DNA from 2 places in the Meiothermus sp. QL-1 genome. Region 1 is predicted to be linked to the other one. Evidence: riboswitches for the same ligand, from Rfam matches in the RefSeq annotation. Region 1 holds a riboswitch; the other holds the start of a gene.
What was found. Region 1 has a riboswitch for FMN ahead of ribD (bifunctional diaminohydroxyphosphoribosylaminopyrimidine deaminase/5-amino-6-(5-phosphoribosylamino)uracil reductase RibD). Riboswitches for the same ligand answer to the same signal wherever they lie in the genome.
Positions count from the first base shown of each region.

Region 1 (4,848 bases):
GCTGGTCCATCTCGGGCTCCAGCGCGTCCACCAGCCCCGGGGCCACCACCGGCATGAAGAGGGTCCAGAGCCCGGTGGAGGCGACGCCGTAGGGCAGCCCCCGGTGCAGGTAGCGCTCGTTGGCCCCCAGGGCCTCGATGAACTCCTGCAGCACCCGCCAGGGAGGTGGGTCGCGGAAACGGGGGGTGGGGCTTTGCACGAAGACCTGGCCCTGGTTTAGCTCCACCGTCAGCAGCTCGCTGATGGTGCGCAGGTGGATTTTCCGGGCCTCCCTGGGGAAGCGGCCCTCCCGGGCCAGGCTGTGGGCAAGGGCCACAGCGGCGTGTCCGCTGAACTCCACCTCGCTGCCCCCAGCGAAAAACCGGGCGCTGAAGCTGTTTTTGTCCCAGTGGGTTACGAAGGCCACCTGGGGCTGGCCGAGCCGCAGGGCCAGGCGCTGCATCTCCTCGGAGGATAGCCCCTGCGCGTCGAGCACCAGCGCCACCCGGTTGCCCCCGCCCACCACCTCGGTGAAGGCATCGGCCAGCAGGTAGGGGACGCGCAGGTTAGCCACGAGGCACCTCGCTCCGCAGCGCCAGCCCCAAGACCTCCAGCTGGGCCTCCTCCACCGGGGCTGGGGCGCCGGTGAGGGGTTCTTTGCCCTCCTTGTTCTTGGGAAAGGCGATGACCTCGCGGATGGACTCCTCGCCTGCCAGGTGGGCCACGAAGCGGTCCAGCCCCCAGGCGATGCCCCCGTGCGGTGGGGCTCCGTAGGCCAGGGCCTCGAGCAGGAAACCAAACTTTTCCCGGGCCTCCTCGGGGCCAATCCCCAGCAGGGCGAAGATGCGCTCCTGCAGCTCGCGCCGGTGGATGCGGATGGAACCCCCGCCGATCTCGCTGCCGTTGAGCACCAGGTCGTAGGCATAGGCCCGCACCCGCCCGGGGTCCGTCTCGAGCAGCGCCAGGTCGTCCAGGTTGGGGCTGGTGAAGGGGTGGTGCATGTAGGTCCACCGGCCTGCCTCCTGGTCCCACTCCAGGAGAGGGAAGTCCACCACCCATAGGAATTTGAAGCCGGGCTCGACCAGGCCAAGCCTTCGCCCCAGCTCGAGCCGCACCGCCCCCAGGCCCTCCGCCGCCCGGCGCCAGGGGCCGGCCACAAAGAGCAGGGTCTGGCCTTCAGCAGCGCCCACCCGCTCCGGCAGGCCTTGCGGTATGAACCGGGCGATTCCGCCCGTAAGCGCCCCCTTCTCGACCCGCGCCCAGGCCAGGCCGGGGGCCCCTTTGGACCTGGCCAGGGCCTCGAGCTCCTCAATCTCCTTGCGCGAGAGCAGGGCCGGGGCCACCAGCAGCTTGACCGTCTCTGCGCCGGCAAAAGCCCGGAACTCACCCCCCCGGAAGAGCTCGGTCACATCCTTTAGCTCCAGGCCGAAGCGCAGGTCGGGCTTATCTGAGCCGTAGCGGTTCATGGCCTCGGCGTAGGAGAGGCGGGGGAAGGGGAGGGGGATCTCCACCCCCAGGGTCTCGCGCAGGATGTAGGCGGCCAGCCGCTCGTTGAGCTCGAGGATGTCCTCCTGCTCCACGAAGGACATCTCCAGGTCGAGCTGGGTGAAGTCGGGCTGGCGGTCGGCGCGCAGGTCTTCGTCGCGAAAACAGCGGGCAATCTGGAAGTAGCGGTCGTAGCCCGAGACCATCAGCATCTGCTTGAAAAGCTGGGGGGACTGGGGCAGAGCGTAGAAATGGCCGGGGGCAAGCCGCGAGGGCACCAGGAAGTCCCGCGCCCCCTCGGGGGTGGAGCGGGTCAGGTAGGGGGTCTCGACGCTGATGAAGCCCTCTGCATCCAGAAAGCGGTATATGGCCGCCACCACCTGGTGGCGCAGGCGCAGGTTCCGGTGCAGCCGCCGGCGGCGCAGGTCCACCACCCGGTGCCTGAGCCGCACCTCCTCGCTTACCTCAGGGTCCGCCTCCCCCCGCCAGGCGGCGTCGATGGGGAAGGGGGGGGTCCTGGCCTCGGCCAGCACCTCGAGCCGCTCGGCCACCACCTCCACCTGGCCGGTGGCAATCCTGGGGTTTACCTGCTCGGCCGGCCGGCGCCGCACCACCCCCTCCACCCTCACCACCCACTCCGAGCGCAGGCGGTCGGCCTCGGCGAAGCAGGGGGCCTCGGGCTGCACGATGATTTGCACGATGCCCTCCCGGTCGCGCAGGTCGATAAAGATAAGACCGCCCAGATCGCGCCTGCGGTTGACCCAGCCCTCCAGCACCACCCGTTGCCCTGCGTGTTGTTCGCGTAGTTGCCCGCAGTAAAGCGTACGGCGCATAGGCTCTAGCATACCTTTTTGTGGGGCGTTCTCAAGGTTAGGCTATTTAGGTTATTTTTTCACGAGCCAGTTTTATTGTGAAAAAAATCACTAAAAGCTGTGAAGCTGAATACAAACCCCCCTCACACGGCATGCTATAAGTCTCACGAGCCTCCGGGCTCAACTTCCTTCGGGGCGGGGTGCAAGTCCCCACCGGCGGTGAACCCCACAGGGGCAGCCCGCGAAGCCCGCCCAAAGGGCGGGCCCGACCCGGTGAGAATCCGGGGCCGACCGTGAAAGTCGGGATGGGAGAAGGAGGGAAATGGCTCGAGTCGCCCGAGCTCGAGACGCCTTAGTGTCCTATACTCCAACCCAACTAGACCGGCTCTACATGCAGAAAGCCCTGGCGCTGGCCGCCCGGGGCCTGGGCCGCACCTCGCCCAACCCACCGGTGGGGTGTGTGCTGGTGCGGGAAGGAAGGGTGGTGGGTGAGGGCTTTCACGCCCAGGCTGGTGGGCCCCACGCCGAGGTGGTGGCGCTGCGCCAGGCGGGTGCGGAGGCCCGGGGGGCCACGGCCTACGTGACCCTCGAGCCCTGCTCCCACCACGGCCGGACGCCGCCCTGCGCCCCGGCGCTCGTGGCGGCAGGGGTGCGCCGGGTGGTGGTGGCGGCCCTCGACCCCAACCCCTTGGTGAACGGGCGGGGTGTGCAAATCCTTCGCCAGGCCGGGCTACAGGTCGAGGTGGGGCTGATGGAAGAGGAGGCGGAGCGGCAGCAGGAGGTCTTCCGCCACTGGATACGCAGCAGGCAGCCCTTCGTGGTCTACAAGTACGCCCTCACCTTAGACGGCCGGACCGCCACCGCCGGAGGGGACGCCCGCTGGATCAGCGCGGAGGAGGCCCGGGCCGAGGTACACCGGCTGCGCGATGAGCTGGATGCGGTGGTGGTGGGGGTGGGCACCGTCGTCAGGGACGACCCCGCCCTCACCTGCCGTCTGGAGGCCCCCGCCGTACCGGGGCGGCCGCCCCGCGACCCGGTCAAGGTGGTCCTGGACAGCCGGGGCCGCACCCCGCCTGCAGCCCGCCTCTTCCAGCCCGGCCCGCGGGGGGAGCCGGCCCGGGTTCTCATCCTGACCACCCCCCAGGCGCCCGAAAGCTGGATGGAGGCCGTGCGCCGCCAGGGGGCCCAGCTCGAGGTCCTCCCCGCCGACCCGCAAGGACGGGTGGACCTGGAGGCCGCACTCGGGCACCTGGCCGAACGCGGCCTGATCGGCCTCTTGCTGGAGGGGGGAGGCGAGCTGGCGGGAAGCTTCTTCGCCGCAGGCCGGATCCACAAAGTGGTGGCCTACCTCGCCCCCAAGCTGGTGGGCGAGGGCCCCGGAGCTCTGGCCGGGGTGCGGCTGGCCCGGATGGACCAGGCGGTGGAGCTCGAGGCGGTGCGCTTCGAGCCGGTGGGCCCCAACCTGCGGGTGGAGGCCTACTGGCCGGGCTGCGCGCCGGGAGGGAGGAGCGCGTGCTGAGCCCCATCCCCGAGCTTCTGGCCGAGCTAAGGGCCGGACGCCCAATCATCCTCCTGGACGACGAGCGGCGGGAGAACGAGGGCGATTTGGTGGTGGCCGCCGAGCACGCCACCCCGGAGGTCATCAACCTGATGATCCGGGAGGGGCGGGGCCTGGTCTGCCTGGCCCTCACCGCCGAGCGGGCCCGGGCGCTGGAGCTCCAGCCCATGGTACCCCAGAACACCGACCCCCACGCCACGGCCTTCACCGTCTCGGTCGACCACGTCTCCTGCGGCACCGGCATCAGCGCCTACGATCGGGCGAAGACAGTGCGGGCCTGCCTGGACCCCGCCACCCGCCCCAGCGACCTGCGCCGGCCCGGCCACATCTTCCCCCTGGTGGCCCGGCCCGGGGGGGTGCTGGAGCGCCCCGGCCACACCGAGGCGGCGGTGGACCTGGCCCGGCTGGCCGGCCTGGAGCCCGCGGGGGTGATCTGCGAGGTGGTGGCCGAGGACGGCCGCATGGCCCGCCGGCCCGAGCTCGAGGCGCTCGCCCGGCGGCTCGGCCTGAAGCTGGGCACCATCCGCGACCTGATCGCCTACCGCTGGCAAAGCGAGCCCCTGGTCGACCTAGAGGTCGAGACCCGTCTGCCCACCCCCTACGCCACCTTCCGCCTTCTGGGCTTCCGCGAGCGGGTGAGCGGCCGGGAGCACCTGGCGTTGGTGCTGGGGGAGGACCTGGCCGACCCCCTGGTGCGGCTGCACAGCGAGTGCCTGACCGGCGATGCCCTGCACTCCCTGCGCTGCGACTGCCGGGCCCAGCTCGAGGCCGCCATGCGGCTCATCGCCCAGGAAGGGCAGGGCATCATCCTGTATATGCGCCAGGAGGGGCGGGGGATTGGCCTTTTGAACAAGCTCAGGGCCTACGCCCTGCAGGACCAGGGGCTCGACACGGTGGAGGCCAACGAGCGCCTGGGCTTTCCAGCCGACGCCCGGGAGTACCACGCGGCCGTCCAGATCCTGCGCCACCTGGGGATTGGCCGGCTCCGCCTGCTGAGCAACAACCCCCACAAGG
Region 1 covers NZ_QQSV01000009.1:85,347-90,194, forward strand. Annotated here, with positions in the region: gene DV704_RS09745 (PhzF family phenazine biosynthesis protein) at 1-553, opposite strand, end outside; gene aspS (aspartate--tRNA ligase) at 546-2,297, opposite strand; FMN riboswitch at 2,459-2,597, shown strand; gene ribD (bifunctional diaminohydroxyphosphoribosylaminopyrimidine deaminase/5-amino-6-(5-phosphoribosylamino)uracil reductase RibD) at 2,668-3,795, shown strand; gene ribA (GTP cyclohydrolase II) at 3,789-4,848, shown strand, end outside.

Region 2 (4,848 bases), on a different contig from region 1:
CACCTGGAACCCCCTGAGCCCGGCGGCCTCCCCCCACTGGACCTCGAGGCCCTCCACCCGGGCCTCCCTGGGGCCCTGGCGCAGGTGGTGCAGGAAGAGCTCCAGATGGGCCTCCTCCCCTTCGGCCACCACCTCCACCCGGCCGTCCGTCAGGTTCTCGGCATACCCCGAAAGGCCAAGCTCCAGGGCCTTCTGGCGGGCAAAGTAGCGGTAGCCCACCCCCTGTACCCGCCCGCGCACCAGGACCGTCACCCGCCGCACGGCTCCAATCTAACCCACAGGCTAGCGACCCGCCACAGCCTGGGCCTGCACCCCGGGCTGGAGGAAGTCGTTGGTGTAGAAGGCCGTGGGGGGAAGCTCGGTCTGGACCCGCCCGGTCTGCTTCAAAAGGTTGAGGCTGCTCGCCCAGGCTTCTGGGCTCGAGAACCCCAGGCCCATCCGGCGGGTATAAGGCGACTGGTAAAGCCGCACCGAGGCCCTGAGCACCGCCATGCGCTCCTCGCCCAGGTTGGGCACGTAACGCCGGGCCGCCTCAAAGCCCCGCCTGGGGTCGGCCAGGGTGCGGGCCAGCCCCTCCTGCGAAGCAGCCAAAAAACGCCGCACCAGCTCGGGGTTTTCCAGCACCCTGTCGGTGGTAATGACCCCGTTGCCGGGGCTTTTGTTGTAGGGGCCCGCAGGAATCACGTTGAGCCTTACCCCCCGGGCCTGCAGGAAGACCGGCTCGTTGTTGATGAAGCCCATGGCCGCATCCACCCGGCCCGAGACCACCGCCTCGGCCTGGGTAAAACCGATCTGCACAATGCGCAGGTCGCTTTCCTTCAGGCCCGCAGCCCGCAGCATGGCCTGCAGGGAGGTGAGGGAAACCCCAAACATCCCGGGCATCCCCAAAGTCTTCCCCCTGAGGTCGCGCACCGAGCGGATGTTCTTCTCGGCCAGCGAGAAGATGGCGTTGGGCACCGACTGGTACATGGCCATCACGTACTTGAAGGGGGTGGCCTGGGGGTTCTGCGCCCGGAGGACGATGACATCCTCAGCATCCCCCACCACAAAGTCGAGCCGCCCCTGGGCCAGAAGAGGGTAGAGCTCGGTCACAAAGCCGTGCTGGAACTCCACCTCGAGGCCCCGCTGGGCGTAGAGCCCCTCCACCACCCCCAGGTAAAAGGGGGCAAACTGCACATCGGGAAGGTAACCCAGCCCCACCCGCACCTTCTGGGGCTGGGCCAAAACCAGCGAAAAGAGCAAAATCAGGACAAAGAAGTACCTTTGCATGGAAACCACCCCAACTACGCTTCGCCGGCGCAGGTGCGCCAGCCGCCTTTATGCCTTGGGCTACCAGGACCTAGCTTGTGGTGGGGATTTTTCAGGAAGTGTCGCTCACCTCTTGCGCCCGGGCACAGGGCACCCGGACTTCACTCCTTCTCCCATCCGGACTTTAACCGTCGGCTTCGGATTTTCACCGAATCGGGCCTGGAGCAAGATTTCCAGGCTTCGCGGGCTTGGGGACATGCCCCTCACCGCCGGTGGGGAATTCCACCCCGCCCTGAAGGAATGGGCCTTTAGGCCCACACCCAGTTTATTCCCAAGCCCTTTGCTTGCAAAGTAAGCTAGACTAGCTGGAAAGGAGGTAGGGCAGTGGCAACCCTGAGCGAGGCAGAGCTGCAGGAAGGCTTGGAGAGGCTGGCTGGCTGGCAGGTGGTGGAAGGCCGGCTGGAGAAGACCTTCGCCTTCAAGACCTACCCTGAAGGGGTGGCCTTTGCGGTGAAGGTGGCCCTTCTGGCCGAGCGCACCGACCACCACCCGGACAGCCTGGAGGTCCGGTGGGGCCAGGTGCGGGTGGCCTACGTGACCCACTCGGCTGGGGGCATCACCCGGCTCGACCTCGAGGCCGCTGCCCAGGTAGACGCCCTGGTCTAGGGGGAACACCTCACACGTTTTATCATCTGGGTAGAGGGTAGACTAGGAAGCCGTGAGTATGGAGCACACCCTCGACAGTTCCAACCTGGCCTACCTCGAGGCCCTCTACCAGGCATACCAGGAGAACCCCAGCGCCATCCCGCCCGAGTGGTCGCGCTACTTCCAGGCGGTACAGGCCGAGCCCTACAACGGAACCGCCCGACCATCCGAGGCCAACTTATCCGAGCTGGCCTCGTTTTTTTTGCGCGCGGTGCGCTTCTTGCGCACCTACCGAGAACGGGGGCACCTCATCGCCCAGATCGACCCCCTGGGCCGCACGCGCCGCACCCCGCCCGAGCTCGACCCCAGCTACTTCGGGCTGACCGAGGCCGACCTGGACCGCCCGGTTCCCCCTGAGCTGGGGGCCCCCACGCTGCGGGCGGTGCTCGAGCAGTACAAGACCCGCTACAGCGGCACGGTGGGGATTGAGTACGGCCACCTGGACGATCCCACGGTGCGCACCTGGATCGAGGCCCGCCTGAGCGCCGGCTTTGCCCGGCCCACTCCAGAGCAAAAGCGCAGAATCCACGAACGGCTGATGCAGGCCACCCTCTTCGAGGAGTTCTTGCAGAAGAAGTACCTGGGGGCCAAGACCTTCAGCCTGGAGGGCACCGAGGCCCTGATTCCCCTCCTCGACCTGACCCTGGAGGCCGCCGCCCGCCAGGGGGTGGTGGAGGTGGTGATGGGCATGGCCCACCGCGGCCGGCTCAACGTGCTGGCCAATGTGGTCAAAAAGCCCCTGCGGGACATATTTTTGGAGTTTGAGGAGCACTTCCCCGAGGGGTACCAGGGGGATGTGAAGTACCACCTGGGCTACTCCAGCGACATCGAAACCCCCTTCGGCAAGGTCCACCTCTCGCTCAACTTCAACCCCTCCCACCTGGAGTTCGTGGCCCCGGTGGCCCTGGGCCGCACCCGGGCCAAGCAGGACCGCTTCGGTGATACCAAGCGGGAGAAGGGGATGCTCCTTCTGGTTCACGGGGACGCCGCCTTCATCGGCGAAGGCATCGTGCAGGAAACCCTCAACATCTCGGGCCTCCCGGCCTACACCGTGGGCGGTGCGGTGCACATCATCCTCAACAACCAGCTCGGCTTCACCACCGAGCCCCACGAGTACACCTCCGGCCGCTACGCCACCGAGATTGCCAAGATGGTGGAGTCGCCCATCTTCCACGTCAACGCCGAGGATCCCGAGGCCCTGGTAGGGGTGGTGGAGCTGGCCATGGAGTTTCGCCGGGCCTTCAAGCGGGACGTCTTCATCGACCTGGTGGGCTACCGCCGGCGGGGGCACAACGAGACCGATGAGCCGAGCTTCACCCAGCCGGAGATGTACCGGCTCATCGCGGCCAAGAAGCCCCTCTACCAGACCTACCAGGCCAAGCTGCTGGCCGAGGGGCTTTGCACCAAGGAGGGCTGCGAGGGCTTGGCGCGGCAGTACCAGGAGACCCTCGAGGCCGCCTTCTCCGGGGCCCGGCGCGAACCCACCCCCACCCGACCCCCCGCGGGCGGCGGGGTCTGGAAGGGGTATCTGGGCGGGCCCGAGGAGGGGGTGCCCGACCCCGAGACCGGGGTGCCCCTGGAGAAGCTCCAGGCCCTGATGGAGGGCCTCACCCGGCTGCCCGAAGGGTTCACCCTGCACCCCCGGCTGGTCAGGTTCGTGGAGGCCCGGCGGGAGATGGGCCAGAACAAGCGCCCTTTGGACTGGGCGGCGGCCGAGATGCTGGCCTTCGCCTCGCTCGCCGTGGAGGGGCACCGGGTGCGGCTTTCCGGCCAGGACGCGGTGCGGGGCACCTTCACCCAACGCCACGCCGCCTTCGTCGACTACCGCACGGGCGAGCGCTACTTCCCCGCCAGCCACCTGGCCGAGGGACAGGCCCCGGTGGAGCTCTACAACTCGGCCCTCTCCGAAGCAGGGGTGCTGGGCTTTGAGTACGGCTACAGCCTGGACATGCCCGAGGCCCTGGTGGTCTGGGAAGCCCAGTACGGCGACTTCGTAAACACCGCCCAGGTTATCATTGACCAGTTCATCGCCTCGGCCGAGGCCAAGTGGAGCCGGCTCTCGGGCATCGTGCTCCTCCTGCCCCACGGCATGGAGGGAGGGGGCCCAGAGCACAGCAGCGCCCGGCTCGAGCGCTTCTTGCAGCTCGGCTCCAACGACAACATGCAGGTGGTCTACCCCACCACCCCCGCGCAGTACTTCCACCTGCTGCGGCGGCAGGTCAAACGCCCCTGGCGCAAGCCCCTCATCGTCATGACCCCCAAGAGCCTGCTGCGCAACCCTGATGCGGTATCTCCCCTGGAAGAGCTCACCCGCGGCCGCTTCCAACGGGTGCTGGCCGGGCCGCCTAGACCGGAGGCCAGGCGGGTTCTTCTGTGCTCGGGCAAGGTCTACTACGACCTCGAGGCCGCCCGCCGCGCAGCCGGGCAGGAGGATGTGGCCCTGGTGCGCCTCGAGCAGCTCTACCCCTTCCCCGAAAAAGAGCTTTCGGCAGCCCTGGCCGCCTACCCCAAGGCCACCGAGGTGGTCTGGGTACAGGAAGAGCCGGCCAACATGGGGGCCTGGTGGTTCATCCGGGCCCGCTTCGGCGACCGGATTTGCGGCCACCCCCTGCGGGTGGTGGCCCGGCCCGAGTCCAGCAGCCCCGCGGTGGGCTCTAAGAAGGTGCACGACAAGGAACAACAGGCCCTGGTACGACAGGCCCTGGGGCTTTAGGCTTTAGCCCGGGAGGAAACGGATGATAGAGCTCAAAATCCCCCCCGTGGGTGAGTCCATCACCGAAGTGGAAATCGGCCAGTGGCTCAAAAAAGAGGGCGATACCGTGCAGACCGACGAGCCGGTGGTGGAGCTGGTCACCGACAAGGCCACCCTGGAGCTACCTGCCCCTGCCACGGGCG
Region 2 covers NZ_QQSV01000001.1:226,250-231,097, reverse strand. Annotated here, with positions in the region: gene DV704_RS01135 (acylphosphatase) at 1-261, opposite strand, end outside; gene DV704_RS01130 (ABC transporter substrate-binding protein) at 283-1,269, opposite strand; FMN riboswitch at 1,410-1,552, opposite strand; gene DV704_RS01125 (4a-hydroxytetrahydrobiopterin dehydratase) at 1,633-1,914, shown strand; gene DV704_RS01120 (2-oxoglutarate dehydrogenase E1 component) at 1,973-4,666, shown strand; gene odhB (2-oxoglutarate dehydrogenase complex dihydrolipoyllysine-residue succinyltransferase) at 4,689-4,848, shown strand, end outside.
Region 2: another riboswitch for FMN. It lies ahead of DV704_RS01130 (ABC transporter substrate-binding protein); the one in region 1 lies ahead of ribD (bifunctional diaminohydroxyphosphoribosylaminopyrimidine deaminase/5-amino-6-(5-phosphoribosylamino)uracil reductase RibD).